Regions from separate parts of the Lentzea sp. DG1S-22 genome, predicted to be linked through region 1. Evidence: riboswitches for the same ligand, from Rfam matches in the RefSeq annotation. Region 1 holds a riboswitch; each other region holds the start of a gene.
The links. Region 1 has a riboswitch for cobalamin ahead of cobN (cobaltochelatase subunit CobN). Riboswitches for the same ligand answer to the same signal wherever they lie in the genome.
Positions count from the first base shown of each region.

Region 2: it holds a riboswitch for cobalamin, as region 1 does, so the genes downstream of both, V1227_RS35840 (putative cobaltochelatase) here and cobN (cobaltochelatase subunit CobN) in region 1, are expected to answer to the same signal.
Region 3: it holds a riboswitch for cobalamin, as region 1 does, so the genes downstream of both, V1227_RS14310 (CbtB domain-containing protein) here and cobN (cobaltochelatase subunit CobN) in region 1, are expected to answer to the same signal.

Region 1 is NZ_CP143276.1:8,225,708-8,230,382, forward strand. It holds gene V1227_RS39225 (cobalt-precorrin-6A reductase) at 1-149, shown strand, start outside; gene V1227_RS39230 (precorrin-2 C(20)-methyltransferase) at 121-1,572, opposite strand; gene V1227_RS39235 (precorrin-8X methylmutase) at 1,569-2,189, opposite strand; gene V1227_RS39240 (hypothetical protein) at 2,186-3,181, opposite strand; cobalamin riboswitch at 3,190-3,323, shown strand; gene cobN (cobaltochelatase subunit CobN) at 3,359-4,675, shown strand, end outside.
Region 2 is NZ_CP143276.1:7,535,696-7,540,370, reverse strand. It holds gene cobO (cob(I)yrinic acid a,c-diamide adenosyltransferase) at 1-407, opposite strand, end outside; gene V1227_RS35840 (putative cobaltochelatase) at 418-2,322, opposite strand; cobalamin riboswitch at 2,359-2,507, opposite strand; gene V1227_RS35835 (hypothetical protein) at 2,620-3,030, opposite strand; gene V1227_RS35830 (threonine aldolase family protein) at 3,228-4,190, opposite strand; gene V1227_RS35825 (helix-turn-helix domain-containing protein) at 4,198-4,675, opposite strand, start outside.
Region 3 is NZ_CP143276.1:3,270,771-3,275,445, forward strand. It holds gene V1227_RS14285 (phosphoribosyltransferase) at 1-212, shown strand, start outside; gene V1227_RS14290 (antibiotic biosynthesis monooxygenase family protein) at 146-457, opposite strand; gene hisG (ATP phosphoribosyltransferase) at 454-1,314, opposite strand; gene V1227_RS14300 (phosphoribosyl-ATP diphosphatase) at 1,328-1,591, opposite strand; gene V1227_RS14305 ((2Fe-2S)-binding protein) at 1,700-2,350, shown strand; cobalamin riboswitch at 2,399-2,573, shown strand; gene V1227_RS14310 (CbtB domain-containing protein) at 2,607-2,795, shown strand; gene V1227_RS14315 (CbtA family protein) at 2,812-3,558, shown strand; partial or broken gene V1227_RS14320 (transposase) at 3,578-4,170, opposite strand; gene V1227_RS14325 (TetR/AcrR family transcriptional regulator) at 4,206-4,675, opposite strand, start outside.

The DNA.
Region 1 (4,675 bases):
GCGGTGGCTCGATGACCTCGGCCAAGCTCGAAGCCGCGCGACAGCTGGGAGTTCCCGTCGTGGTCGTGCGCCGGCCACCGCTCCCGCCCGCGGAGGTGGTGGCCGACGTCGACGCCGCCGTCAGGTGGTCGGGTACCGCCGGGGCGTGAAGACGACGCCCGCGTCCGTCACGACCGTCTGCGACGAACCGATGATCAGCAGGCAGCGCATGTCGATCGTGGCCGGGTCGAGGGTGCCGAGCGTGAGCACCCGGATCTCCTCCTCCGGGCCGCCGACGTCCCGCCCCACGACGACGGGGGTCTCGGGCCCGCGGTGCTCCAGCAGCAGAGCGCGCATGTCCGCGACCTGGTGCGTGCGGGCCTTGGACGCCGGGTTGTAGATCGCGATCACCAGGTCCGCCTTCGCGGTGGCGGCGAGCCGTTCGGCGATGACGTCCCACGGCTTGAGCCTGTCGCTCAGCGAGATCACCGCGTAGTCGTGGCCGAGCGGCGCACCGGCCTTGGCCGCCACGGCGTTCGCGGCCGTGACGCCGGGGACGATCCGGACCGGCACGTCCCCGGTCTCCGCCGCGACCTCCAGGACCGCCGTCGCCATCGCGAAGACGCCGGGGTCACCGGACGACACGACCGCGACCCGCGCACCCTTGCGCGCCAGGTCCAGGGCGAAGGCCGCGCGTTCGGACTCGACCTGGTTGTGGGAGAGGTGCCGCTGCTGGCCGGGACGCTCCGGAACGCGGTTGAGGTAGGTGCTGTAGCCCACCAGCTCGTCGGCGGCCTCGATCTCCTGGCGTGCCTCGGGCGTGAGCCAGTCGCGGGAACCGGGACCGAGACCCACGACCACGACCTCGCCCTTCGGCCTCGGCGGCCTGGACTGGCTCGGCAGCACGGCGATGGAGAAGTACGGAACCGTGTCCGGGTCGACGTCCACCAGCGGCGACATCCTCTGGCGCTTGCTCGTGGCGCGTTCGACGTACCAGGCGCCGTCGAGCCTGCCCGCGTCCTGCAGCGCCTGCTTGACGTTGCCGAAGGTGCGGCCCAGCTTGAGGATCGCGGCGCAGTCGGTGTCGGCGAGACGGGCCGCGAGCTCGGCGGGCGGCAGCGTGCCGGGCAGGATCGTGAGGACCTCGTCGCGTTCGACCAGCGGCGTGCCGAGGACAGCGCTCGCGCCGCTCACGGACGTGACGCCCGGGACGACCTCCCACTCGTAGCGGTCGGCCAGCCGCTTGTGCATGTGCATGTACGAGCCGTAGAAGAACGGGTCGCCCGCCGCGAGCACGACCACCGTGCGCCCGGCGTCGAGGTGCGCGGCGAGCCTGCTCGCGGCCTCCTCGTAGAAGGCGTCGATCTCGCCCTGGTAGTCGTCCGACTCCTCGGTCGTGACCGGGTAGACGAGCTGTTCGAGGACTTGGCCCTCGCGGAGGTACGGCGCCGCGATGGTCTTCGCGATCGACCTGCCGTGCCGGGCGCTGTGGAACGCCACCACGTCGGCCTCGCCGATGAGCCGCGCGGCCTTGACCGTCACGAGTTCCGGGTCGCCTGGACCGAGGCCGACACCGTAGAGCTTGCCCGTCATTCTTCTTCGCTCGCAATCGCGTTGATGGCCGCCGCCGTCATGGCACTCCCGCCGCGCCGGCCGAGCACCACGAGGTGCTCCAGATCCGTTGCGGCCAGGGCTTCCTTGGACTCCGCCGCCCCGATGAACCCGACCGGGACGCCGATCACCGCGGCGGGCCTCGGCGCGCCCCGGTCGAGGAGGTCGAGGAGGTGGAAGAGCGCGGTGGGGGCGTTGCCGATCGCGATCACGGCGCCCTCGAAGCGGTCCGCGAGCAGCTCGAGCGCCGCGGCACTGCGGGTGTTGCCGATCTCCCGCGCCTTGTGCGGCGTGCGCGGGTCCTGCAGGTAGCAGAGGACCTCGTTGTCCTTCGGCAGGCGGCGGCGCGTGACACCCGAGGCGACCATGTTGGCGTCGCAGAGGACCGGGGCGCCGTTGTTCAGCGCCTCGCGGGCGTCGCGGACGACGTTCGGCGAGAACGCCACGTCGTCGGTCAGATCGGTCATGCCGCAGGCGTGGATCATGCGGACGACCACTGTCGCGACGTCGCCGGGGAACCTGGTGAGGTCCGACTCCGCGCGGATGGTGGCGAAGGACTGGCGGTAGATCTCCGCGCCGTCCTTGATGTACTGCGTCAACGGATCTCCTCGTAGCCGTCGCCGGTCGCGACGAACTCGATCACATCGCCGGCGGGGCGACCGCAACGGCGTGCACAGCCCGACCAGTGGACCGGTCGGTCGTGCGGGGTTCCGAGCCAAGCGCGCGCATCGGCGCGGACGTCGGACAGCGACTTGGCACAGCCGGGGCGGCCGGTGCAGGCGCTGACGCCGTGCCACGGCGAGGCGGGGTCGGTGATCAAGCCGGACGTGCCGGTCCCGGCGGGCACCACCAGGCTGCGCCACGGGGTCAGCCGCAGCGGTACGCCCGGCAGTTGCGCCGCGTCCAGCCGGCCGAGCGGGACGCCCGGCGTCACAGGTGAAGGTGCGACAGGAGTCACAACCGGGCTGAACCGCTCACCCGGCGAGACGCCGAAGTGCTCGGTGATCTTCCGCACACCGCCGTCCACTTCGGACAGGCGCCACGCGGTGCCGCGCAGCGACCCGAAGAGGCGGGCCGCGGTCACCACGGCGTCGACCGGGTCGGTCACGCGGACGCCGGTGTCGCGGCCCGCGAGGAGCAGGACTGTCCCGCCGCCGCCCAGGCTGACCAGGCCGAAGTCGCCGCCCAGGCCGCTCACCGAGGCGCCCACCGTGACCAGGAAGCGGCCTGGCAGCGAGGCGAGCGACGGGTCCGCGCACAGGGCGGCGTCGAGCTCGTCGACCAGCGCCTGGTTGTCCTCCAGCGGCGCCGCGATGATGTTGCGCATCCGCTCGTGCGACCACGAGGGCAGCAGGCCGGCGGCACGCAGCCGGGAGCCCAGCTCCACCCCGTCCGCGAGGCCCCTGATCTGGAGGTTCGCCCGCGAGGTCAGCTCGATCGAACCCGAGCCGAGCTCGGCGGCCGCGACCCTCACGACATCCCACTGAGCAGCGGAAAGGGTGCCGCCCGGCACCCGGATGCGCGCCAGCCCGCCGTCGGCCGCGGGGTGCAGCTCGACGGCGCCGGGGCAGGCATCCGGGTGACTACGCATAGGTCGGACTGTAACCCGCCGGTTAGGGTGAGCCCGAACGGCGAAGCACAGGAGGAAGCCGGTGTGAATCCGGCGCGGTCCCGCCACTGTGACCAGCGGACACGCTGGGAGTCAGGAACTCCGCTTCGCCTGTCACCCGCAACCTGGGGCGAGGACCCCACGAGGGATGGAGCCTGCGTGATCCTGCTGCTGTCGACTTCCGACACCGACCTGCTGTCGGCGCGTGCGAGCGGTGCCGAGTACCGCCTCGGCAACCCCGCGCGGCTCACGGCCGAGGACCTGCCCGCGCTCGTCGAGGGCGTCGACCTGGTGGTCGTGCGCATCCTCGGTGGGCGCCGGATGTGGGAGGAGGGCCTCGACTGGCTCCTCGCCGGCGGACTGCCGGTCGTGGTGCTCGGCGGTGAGATGCAGCCCGACGCGGCGCTGATGGAGCTGTCGACGGTACCCGGCGGCGTCTGCGCGGAGGCGCACCTCTACCTCGCCCACGGCGGGCCGGCGAACCTCACCGAGCTGCACAAGTTCCTGTCGGACACGGTGCTGCTGACCGGTCACGGCTTCCAGGCGCCCGCCGCCACGCCGAGCTGGGGCGTGCTGGAACGGGAGAACACCCCGGAGGAGGGCCCGACGGTCGCGGTCCTCTACTACCGCGCGCACCACGTGGCCGGGAACACGGCGTTCGTGCACGCGCTGTGCGACGCGATCGAGGCCAAGGGCGGCAGGGCGCTGCCCGTCTACTGCTCCTCGCTGCGCACCGCGGAGCCCGAGCTGCTCGACACGCTGCGCGCGGCGGACGCCCTGGTCGTGACGGTGCTCGCGGCCGGCGGCACGAACCCGGCGAAGGCGTCGGCCGGCGGCGACGACGAGGCGTGGGACGTCGGTGCGCTGGCGGCGCTCGACGTGCCGATCCTCCAGGGCCTGTGCCTCACGTCGAGCCGTGAGACGTGGGACTCCAACGACGACGGTCTGTCTCCTTTGGACACCGCGACCCAGGTCGCCATCCCGGAGTTCGACGGCCGGATCATCACGGTCCCGTTCTCGTTCAAGGAGGTCGACTCCGACGGCCTCACGGTCTACGTGGCCGACCCGGAACGGGCGCTGCGCGTCGCGGGCATCGCGGTCCGCCACGGCCGCCTCAGGCACATCCCGGCCGAGGACCGCAAGGTCGTCGTGATGCTGTCGGCGTACCCGACGAAGCACTCGCGCATCGGCAACGCCGTCGGGCTCGACACGCCCGCGTCGACCGTGCGGCTGCTCAAGGCCATGAAGGAGCACGGCTACGACATCGGCGACGAGCTGCCGGGCGTCGACGAGCTCGACGGCGACAAGCTGATCCACGCGCTGATCGCCGCCGGTGGCCAGGACGCCGACTGGCTCACGCAGGAGCAGTTCGAGAGCAACCCGATCCGCATCGCCGCGGCCGACTACCGCGAGTTCTACGAGACGCTGCCGGACGACTTCCGCGAGTCGATGCGGGAGCACTGGGGCGACGCGCCG
Region 2 (4,675 bases), 690 kb from region 1:
TCGTCGAGCACGTAGAGGCCGTGGCGTTCGGACCGGATGCGACGGGCGATCTCCGCCCAGCCCTCCCGCGCGGCGGTGGCGTGGTCGTCCTCGGTGCCCTGCTTGCGGGTCCAGGACCAGCCCTCGCCCATCTTGTGCCACTCGACGGCGCCGCCCTCGCCGGTCTCGTCGTGCAGCCGGCCGAGCGCCTTGAACGCGGACTCCTCGCCGACCTTCCACTTGGCCGACTTCACGAACTGGAACACGCCGATGTCCCAGCCCTGGTTCCAGCCGCGCAGCGCGAGGCCGAACGCCGACGTCGACTTCCCCTTCATCTCGCCGGTGTGGAGCATGAGCAACGGCCGGTTGCGGCGCTGACGGGTGGTCAGGCCGTCCTTCGGCACCTCGGTGGGTTGTCCTTGAGGCATCGGGATCTCCTTATGCGGCCCGGACGACGCCGGCGAGGTGGTCGGCGGACAGCTGTTCGAGCCTCACGCAGGTGCCCTGCAGCGCCTCGGCGATCTTCTGGGCGAGCCCGAGGCGGACGTGCCCCTGTTCGCAGTCCACGACGACGACAGCGGTCTGCTCCAGCAGTCCGGCGGCCTTGAGCGCGTCCGCGGCCGGGTCACCGCCGAGCCCGGACGACGTGGCGCGCCCGTCGGTCAGCAGCACCACGAGCGGGCGCTTGCGCGGATCCCTCAGCCGTTCGACCTCCAGCACCCGGTGGGCCTTCAGCAGACCGTCCGCGAGCGGGGTCCGTCCTCCGGTGCGCATCTTCCTGAGCCGCGTCGCCGCCGCGTCCACGGAGGTCGTCGGGGGCAGCGCGACCTCGGCCTGGCTGCCGCGGAACGTGACCACGCCGACCTTGTCCCGGCGCTGGTAGGCGTCGCGCAGCAACGAGATCACCGCGCCGCTGACCGCCGACATCCGCTTCTGCGCCGCCATCGAGCCGGAGGCGTCGACGACGAACAGGACGAGGTTCGACTCCTTGCCCTCCCTGACCGCCTTGCGGAGGTCGGCGCCCGTCAGCAGCAGTCCCGGTCCGCTGCGGCCGCGGGCCCGCTGGTGCGGCGCCGCGTTCGTGAGCGTGTCGACCAGGTGCAGCCCACTTCCGTCCACTGTGGACGAACGCACGACCCGGCCCGTGCGGGCGCGTGCCCTGGAACGCTTGCCGGGCGTGCCTTCCCCGACTCCGGGCACCTCCAGCAGCCGTGCCTTGAACGCGGGCGCGGGCTCCGGTGCCGGACGGTCACCGGGCGCGTTCCCGCCGCCCTTCGGGCCCTCCTGCGGTTCGGGCAGCTCGCCACCACCCGGCCCGTCGTCGTCCGGTCCCTCCCCGGGGTCCTCCGCGTGCTCGGCCGCCTGCCGCATGGCGTCCTCGAGCTGCTGCTCCTCGATGCCGGGCTCGTCGAACGGGTCGCGGCGGCGCCGGTGCGGCAGCGCGAGCCGGACCGCGGTCTCGACGTCCTGCTCCTCGACCTGATCGGCACCCCGCCACGCCGCGTGGGCCGTGGCGGCACGGGCGACCACGAGGTCCGCGCGCATGCCGTCGACCTCGAAAGCCGCGCAGACGGCGGCGATCCGGCGCAGCTCACCGTCCGGGAGGGACACCGCGGGCAGCCTGTGCCGCGCGTCGGCGATCCGCTGCCGGAGCAGGGTGTCCTCGTCCTCCCACTTCCGCGCGAACCCCACCGGGTCCGCCTCGTAGGAGAGCCGGCGCCGGATGACCTCGGTGCGCACGCCGACGTCCCGCGCCGCCTTCACCGCCACCGTCAGCCCGAACCGGTCGAGCAGCTGCGGCCGCAGCTCGCCCTCCTCGGGGTTCATGGTGCCGACCAGCAGGAACTGCGACGGGTGCGAGATCGACACGCCCTCGCGCTCGACGTGCGCGCGTCCCATCGCGGCGGCGTCGAGCAGCAGGTCGACCAGGTGGTCGTGCAGCAGGTTGACCTCGTCGACGTAGAGCACGCCCCGGTGCGCCGCCGCCAGCAACCCGGGCTGGAACGCCCGCACGCCCTCGGTCAGCGCTTTCTCGAGGTCGAGGGAGCCGACCAGCCGGTCCTCGGTGGCGCCCACGGGCAGCTCGACGAGCTTCGCGCGCCGCCGCTCCACGCCCTCGTGCGGCGCGTCGGGGCAGTCCGCGCTGCCGGGCACGCACCCGAAGCGGCAGTGCGCCGACACCTCCAGCTCGGGCAGGAGTGCGGCGAGGGCACGCACGATCGTCGACTTCGCGGTCCCCTTCTCGCCTCGGACGAGAACGCCGCCGATGCCGGGGTGAACGGCGTTGAGCAGCAGGGCCAGCCGGAGGTCGTCATGTCCGACGACAGCCGAAAAGGGGAACATGCTCGGTGAAGTCCTTCCTCGGGTGTCCACGCCCGCGGTCAGGTGAAGAGGGGGACGAGTTCCTGACTCCCGACCTGCCGGGCCGGTCACAGTCGCGGGACGGCGCCGGATTCGCACCGGCTTCCTCGCACTCCCCTCACAGCCCCGGCATCGTCGCATTTCGCACCGCCGTGTCCAACAGCCAGGTGAGCGACGTCGCGTCAGAAGTGCGGTATCGTTGGTCCGCGCAGTCGCACTAGCGCTGCGAAGTGGACCCGGCAGCCTTCCGGACGGTGGGTGGGCCGGGTTTCGCGGTTTTCAGACGACTTCCACGGCGGCGACCAAAGGCTGCACCCGCTTCTTCCACTGACCACCCCGGTGCCAGCACCAGGCGATCGCGTCCGGCAACGCGAGCAGCGGTTCCTCGTGGGCGCGGTGGTGCCGGTAGACGAGCGTCTCGTGACACCCGAGATCTCGAACACAGCGGTAGAGGAGCTTCTTGTCGGCTTCGAGGACGGAATCGTCCTGTTCGAGCACCGGCATTCCGGCGCCGGACACCGCGAGGTCGCAGACCAGCCGGACGAGGCATGCATCCCGTTGGCGCCTGCGCACGTGCGCCGATCCGTCGTGGATCGTGACCTCCGGCGCGATCTCCACCACCACGTCGAGGATCTGCTTCCTGCGCTGATCCGATTCCTTGTGGAAGTGGATCCTCCGCTGGTTGGCCATGACCGGACCGCGCACGGTCCGGCGGGCGGAGACCGGATCACCCGTGAGCAACGCCGCCGCGGTGACCAGGAAGCCCTCTCCTCGGTCTCGTCCACGAACACGTGGGCGGTTATGTCGAACTGCCTCCTGATCACGCCGAGATCTGATCGTGGCAGAAGGCTCGGCGACACGATCGGGCGATGGCAGGCGACGTCGCCCTAGATCAGGCTCCGGAACTCCGCCCAGGCCTCCCGGACCTCGTCGGCGGTCCACTCCAGCGCGGGCTCCGCCACCGTGATCTCCGTCTTGGCGAGCGTCCCGTCCCGCCAGAACCCGCCGAGGAACGGCCCGCTCACCTCGGTCAGCCGCGCCGGGTCGCCCGGCAGGTGCAGCGCGAACTGGTGGGTGTGCGGTTCGGGCAGGTCCAAGGCGGCGGCCACGACCTTGGCGTGCTCGACGTACAGGCCCAGCCGGGGCAGCACGGTGTCGAGGCCGTGCAACGCCGACAGGGCTGCGGGCCACTGCTGGAACAGCATGCCGCCGTACCGGTGCCGCCAGACGCGTGCCTGGTCGACGAAGTCCTGCGAACCGGCGAGCGCCGCGCCCGAGACGCCTTCGAGCGACTTGTAGAACGACACGTAGACCGAGTCGAACAGGCCCGCGATCTCGGGCAGCGGCTTGCCGAGGCCGTACGTGCTCTCCCACAGCCGCGCGCCGTCGAGGTGCACGACGGCGTCGCGTTCCCGTGCCAGGTCCACGAGCGAGGTCAGCTCGTCCCAGGTCGGCAGGACGAACCCGGCCTCGCGGTCCGGCACCTCCAGCAGCAGCGTCCCGTACGGCTCCGGGCAGGAGCCCACCTCGGAGTCGCGCACCTCGACCGGGCGCAGGCCGGACAGCACGGTCAGCGCGTCGTCCTCGTGGTTCAAGGGGTGCGCCCGCGGGTGCATCGCCACGATCGGGTTGTGGGTGCGGTCGGCCCAGCAGCGCAGCGCGATCTGCTGCGCCATGGTGCCGGTGGGCACGAACAGCGCCGCCTCGGTGCCCAGCAGCTCCGCGACCCGCTTCTCCAGCGTCTCCACCGGGCCGCCGTCGCCGTACCGGTCGGGGTCGACGTCCGGCACGGGGCCGAGCCGTTCCAGCAGCGTCTTCTTGCGGATCCCGGAGAGTTGGCGGTTCAGCACCCCAGCATCAAACCTCAGCCGCGAGAGTGTCCGCGAGAGAGATGACGCCCGCACGGATCTCGTCGGCGGTCATGCCCTGGTTCAGCAGGAACTCGATGTGCTCGCCGCGCAGGACGGCCAGCACGGTGTGCGCCTTGAACGTCGAGCCGACCAGCCGGGCCAGGCGTTCCACGGTGACGCGGAAGTTGCCCTCGCAGCTGCGGACCGTCGTCCGTTCCACGGCGATGACCAGCGGCAACGACGCCAGCACGTGGTCGAACAGCGTGCCGGCGAACTCCCCCGCGGTGCGGCACTCCAGCGACGCGGTCCTGATCCACGACGCCGCCGTCTCGTCGACCACGGCGCTGACCAGGCCCGCCTTGTCGCCGAACCGGCGGAACACGGTGCCCTTGCCGACGCCTGCCGCGACAGCGACGTCGTCCACGGACACGGCGTCGATGCCGCGTTCCCCGATCAGCCGGGTGGCGGCGGCCAGGATCGCGGCG
Region 3 (4,675 bases), 3.5 Mb from region 1:
GGATCGCGCACCACCGCCCGCGCAGCACCACCCTGGCCGTTCCCGTCGCGGCCGGGGAGTCGCTGCGGAGCTTCACGACGAGAACCGTCGCCGTCCTCGTCCCGAGGCACTTCCGGGCCGTCAGCAGCTGGTACGAGAACTTCGATCAGACCACGGACGACGAGGTGCTCAGGGCGCTCTCGAAGTGGGACACCACCGGGAACGGCGAGTAGAAGCGGTGCAGCAACGAAGACCACCGCTCGTAGGAGGGCCCCTGCCGGAAGCCGACCGTGTGGTCCTCCAACGTGTTCCAGCGCACGAGCAGCAGGTAGCGCGACGGCGCCTCCAGGCACCGCAGCAGTTCCAGGCCGCGGAAGCCCGGCGAGGCGGAGATCAGCTCCCGCGCCTCGCCGAACGCCCACTCGAACTCGGCCTCGGAACCCGGCAGCACGTCCAGCAGGGCGTGCTCCGTGATCACAGGCGGCAGAACCTGATGTCCGAGGCCAGCACGGCCTTGGCGCCGATGGCGGCCAGCTCGTCCATCACCTTGTTCGCCTCCTTGCGCGACACCATCGCGCGCACGGCGGCCCACTCCGGGTTCGCGAGAGGGGCGACCGTCGGCGACTCCAGGCCCGGGGTGAGGGCGATGGCGTCGTCGAGGAGCGAGCGCGGGCAGTCGTAGTCGAGCATCAGGTACTGCTGCGCGAACACGACGCCCTGCAGGCGGGCCGTCAGCTGCTTCTTGGCGGCGGTCAGCTCCGTGCCGTTGCGGTGGATCAGGACCGCCTCGGACTCGCAGATCGGCTCGCCGAACGGCACCAGGTCGTGCTGGCGCAGCGTGCGGCCGGAGCCCACCACGTCGGCGATCAGGTCGGCCACGCCGAGCTGGATCGAGATCTCGACGGCGCCGTCGAGGCGGATGACCTGCGCGGTGATGCCGCGGGCCTCGAGGTCGCGGCCCACGAGCCTCGGGTAGGCGGTGGCGAGGCGCTTGCCCTCGAGGTCGGAGACCTTCCAGTCGGTGCCGCGAGGGCCCGCGTAGCGGAACGTCGAGGCACCGAAGCCCAGCGCCAGCAGCTCCTCGACGGAGGAGCCGTTGTCGTCGGCGCCCGAGTCGGCGGCCAGGTCGCGGCCGGTGATGCCGAGGTCCAGGTCACCGGACGCCACGTAGATCGCGATGTCCTTGGGGCGCAGGAAGAAGAACTCGACCTCGTTGTTGGGGTCGAGCACGGTCAGGTCGCGCGGCTCGTGCCGCTGCCGGTAGCCGGCCTCGGTGAGCATGGCGGAGGCGCGTTCGGCGAGCGCACCCTTGTTCGGGACTGCTACGCGCAGCATGTGGGGGTCTCCGTCAGAGGTACTTGTAGACGTCTTCGAGGGTCAGGCCGCGGCCCAGCATCAGCACCTGGAGGCGGTACAGCAGCTGCGAGATCTCTTCGGCGAGCTTCTCGTCGGACTCGTACTCGGCGGCGATCCAGACCTCGCCCGCCTCCTCCAGGACCTTCTTGCCCTGCGCATGGACGCCGGCCTCGAGCGCTGCGACGGTGCCGGATCCCTCCGGCTTGGTGGCGGCTCGTCCGGTCAGCTCTGCGAACAGGGAATCGAAGGTCTTCACGGCTCCACATCCTCCCATCCCCCGGACCCCGGTCCGCACCGCGGTCGCGTCTGTCCCAGGCCGTGGACGTGATCTGTCCTGCATGAACACCCGGTAGCGTGAATTCCCGTGTCGGAATTCGCGGAGGTCCTCGCAGCGCTGCGCCGGGTGCGCGGGATCAACCCGTTCTTCGCGCTCGACGTGGGTCGTCCGGACGACTCCTGGTCGCCGGGAACGGCGCTCCTGGACGGCCCGGCGCTGAAGAACACCATCGACGCCATCGCTGTCCGGTACCGGGCGGAAGAACCCCGCGTCGCGGCGAGCCTGTTCTTCCTCAGCTACACCGCTCGGCTGCTCAGCCCGCTCACGGCCGCGAACCTCCCGATCGACGTCCGGCCGGAGAACCTGTGGTGGCAGCACCACCCGGTCAACGGCCTGAGCGTCCGCATCGACGAGCCGCGGCTCGGCCCGCCCGCCGCCGAGGCGCTGGAACCCGTGGTCGAGGCGATTCAGTCGGTCACACCGGTGGCGCGAGGGTTGTTGTGGGGCAACGCGATGTCGAACATCGCGGGTGCGCTGAAAATGGTTGTGCGCGCACGGATGCTCACGGCGGAGGAAGCGGAAGAACGGGGCGAACTGCTCATGAGCGCCCCGCCTTTCGAACAGGCCGGGAAATTCCTGAGCTTTCCCGGCGAAGTCGGGTTCGTGCGCAGGAGCTGCTGCCTCTACTACCGCGTCGCCGCAGGTGGGAAGTGCGGCGACTGTCCGCTCGTGAAGTGAGGGACGCAACAACTCTTATGGCCGGTTGTGCCTGACGGGCCGGTGAACTTACGGTGCACGCGCCGCAGTGACGGGAAGCCGGTGTGAATCCGGCGCGGTCCTCGCCACTGTGACCGGGAAGCGATCCCCGCCGAGCACGTCACTGGTCCCGCGAGGGGCTGGGAAGACGCGGGGGCAGCGTTGATCCGGGAGTCAGGAGACCGGCTGCGGCGCCGCAAGGAGAGTTGACCTTCCACGAGGTATGGAGGAGCCCGTCATGACGAGCCCCGCAGCAAGCCTGTCCGCCGTCCGCGTGCCCAAGTGGGCCTTCGCCGTCTCACTGCTCGGCCTGGTCGTCACCTACCTGGTCCTGCAGGAGAACGGCCTCGCGCTCGGCGCGAGCTCGGAGCTGCTGCACGAGTTCTTCCACGACGGCCGCCACGCCCTCGGCGTCCCGTGCCACTGATCCGCTGATCAAGCAGATGACGACGTACAGGTCCCTTGCGCTGCGCGGGGTCGCGGCCGGCGCCGTCGCCGGCGTCGCCTCCGCGCTCGTGCAGCTCCTGGTCACCGAGATCCCGATCCGCGCCGCGCTCGCGGTCGAGGCGGCGCGGGAACCCTCCGGTGACGGCCACTCCCACGGCGGTGAGGAGCTGGTCAGTCGCGGCACGCAGGTCGTGGGCGGCATGCTCGGCGTGGTGATCGTCGGCGTCGCGGTGGGCCTGGTGTTCGCCACGGCCTACGCGCTGTCGAAGCGCTGGTTCGCCGCCGGCACGCCGTTCACGCGCAGCTTCACGTTCGGCGCCGCGGTGTTCGGCGCCGTGGCGCTGCTGCCGTGGCTCAAGTACCCGGCCAACCCGCCCGCCGTGGGCGACCCGGAGACGGTGAACCACCGCACCGCGCTCTACCTCGGTGTGGTGGTCGCGGGCCTGCTGATCGTGTGGGGCGCGAGCCTGCTGGCCGGCCGGCTGCGCGAGCAGTCGCAGCCGGTCCGCACGACCGCCGTGCTGCTCGCGGTCACCGCGGCCGTCGCGGTGGTGCTGCTCGCGTTCCCCGCGTCACCGGACACGATCCCCGCGGACGTGCCGGTTGCCGTGCTGTGGCAGTTCCGCCTCAGCTCGCTCGCCCAGCTCGCCACGCTCTACGTCGGCATCGGCGTGGTGTTCGGCCTGCTGGTCGACCCGGCCACGCGCCGGGCGAAGACCCCCGCCGCGGCGCCACACCGCTAGACGGGTAAGTCCTGACTGATCAGTGGTCGTAGGCGATCAGGGATCGGGTAATGGGCTGACCGGTGGCGCGGTTGTGCCAGATCGCGGTGGTCAGGGCGAGGATGCGTTGGGCGATGTGGGCGGTGACGCCGTCGATGGTGCGGCCGCCGTGCAGCTCGAGGTCGAGCTGGCCTTTGAGGGTGTGGTTGACCGATTCGATGAGCTGGCGGACGGGTTTGAGCAGGTGTTCGGCCGGGCGTGGGGTGCGGTTGCGGTAGTTGGGGCGCAGTAGCCGGACCCCGCGTTCGACCAGGAACGTGTCGAGCTCCCGGGAGACGTAGCCCTTGTCCGCGATGACCAGTAGACCGGGTCGGTCGGCCAGCACGGACGGATCATGGTCCAGGACCGCCATCAGCACCTGGCGTTCGTCGATCCTCGGGTTCGCGAGCGCCCAGATGATCGGCAGGCCGGCCGGGATGCAGACCAGGCGCAGGCCCCAGGAGAACCGTGAATGCGACGAGCAGTAGCCGGCCAGCTGGCCAGTTCGGAACGTCTGGTGGTCTCGCAGGAGCGGCCGCATCCGACCCGGGCGGAGTCCACGATCCAGGTCGCGTCGGTCCACAGGTCGGTGTCTGATGTCCCGGCGTGGCCGCTGCACACCGCAGATCCTATTTCCACAGCCCGGCCACGTGCGTGTTCAGGACCTCCGCCGCTTCCTGCGCGGTGAGGTGACCGATGACCACGTGGGCGGTGAGGCCGTCCGCGATGGCCAGCAGCGCGCGAGCCGCGGCAGGCGGATCGGCCAGGCCGCTGCCGGTGGCCAGGCGGACGAGCAGGTCGTGCAATGCCGCGTAGCTGTTCCTGAGGGGACGGGCGAGTGGCTCCTTGATGGCGGCTTGGGCGACGAACGCCAGCCAGATCCGCGCCTCGGCCCGGTGTTCGTCACGCAGCAGCGCGATCTCGTCGATCGCCTGCCCCAGGGAGGAGTCCGCGGTCAGACGTGCTCGCACGCGCTCGCCGACGTGCTCGACGGCGAACAGCAGCATCTCCTCCTTGGTGCGGAAACAGCGCTGAACGGCACCGAGCGAGACCTCGGCGCGAGCGGCGACGTCACGCATGCTCACCCCCTCGGGCCCGT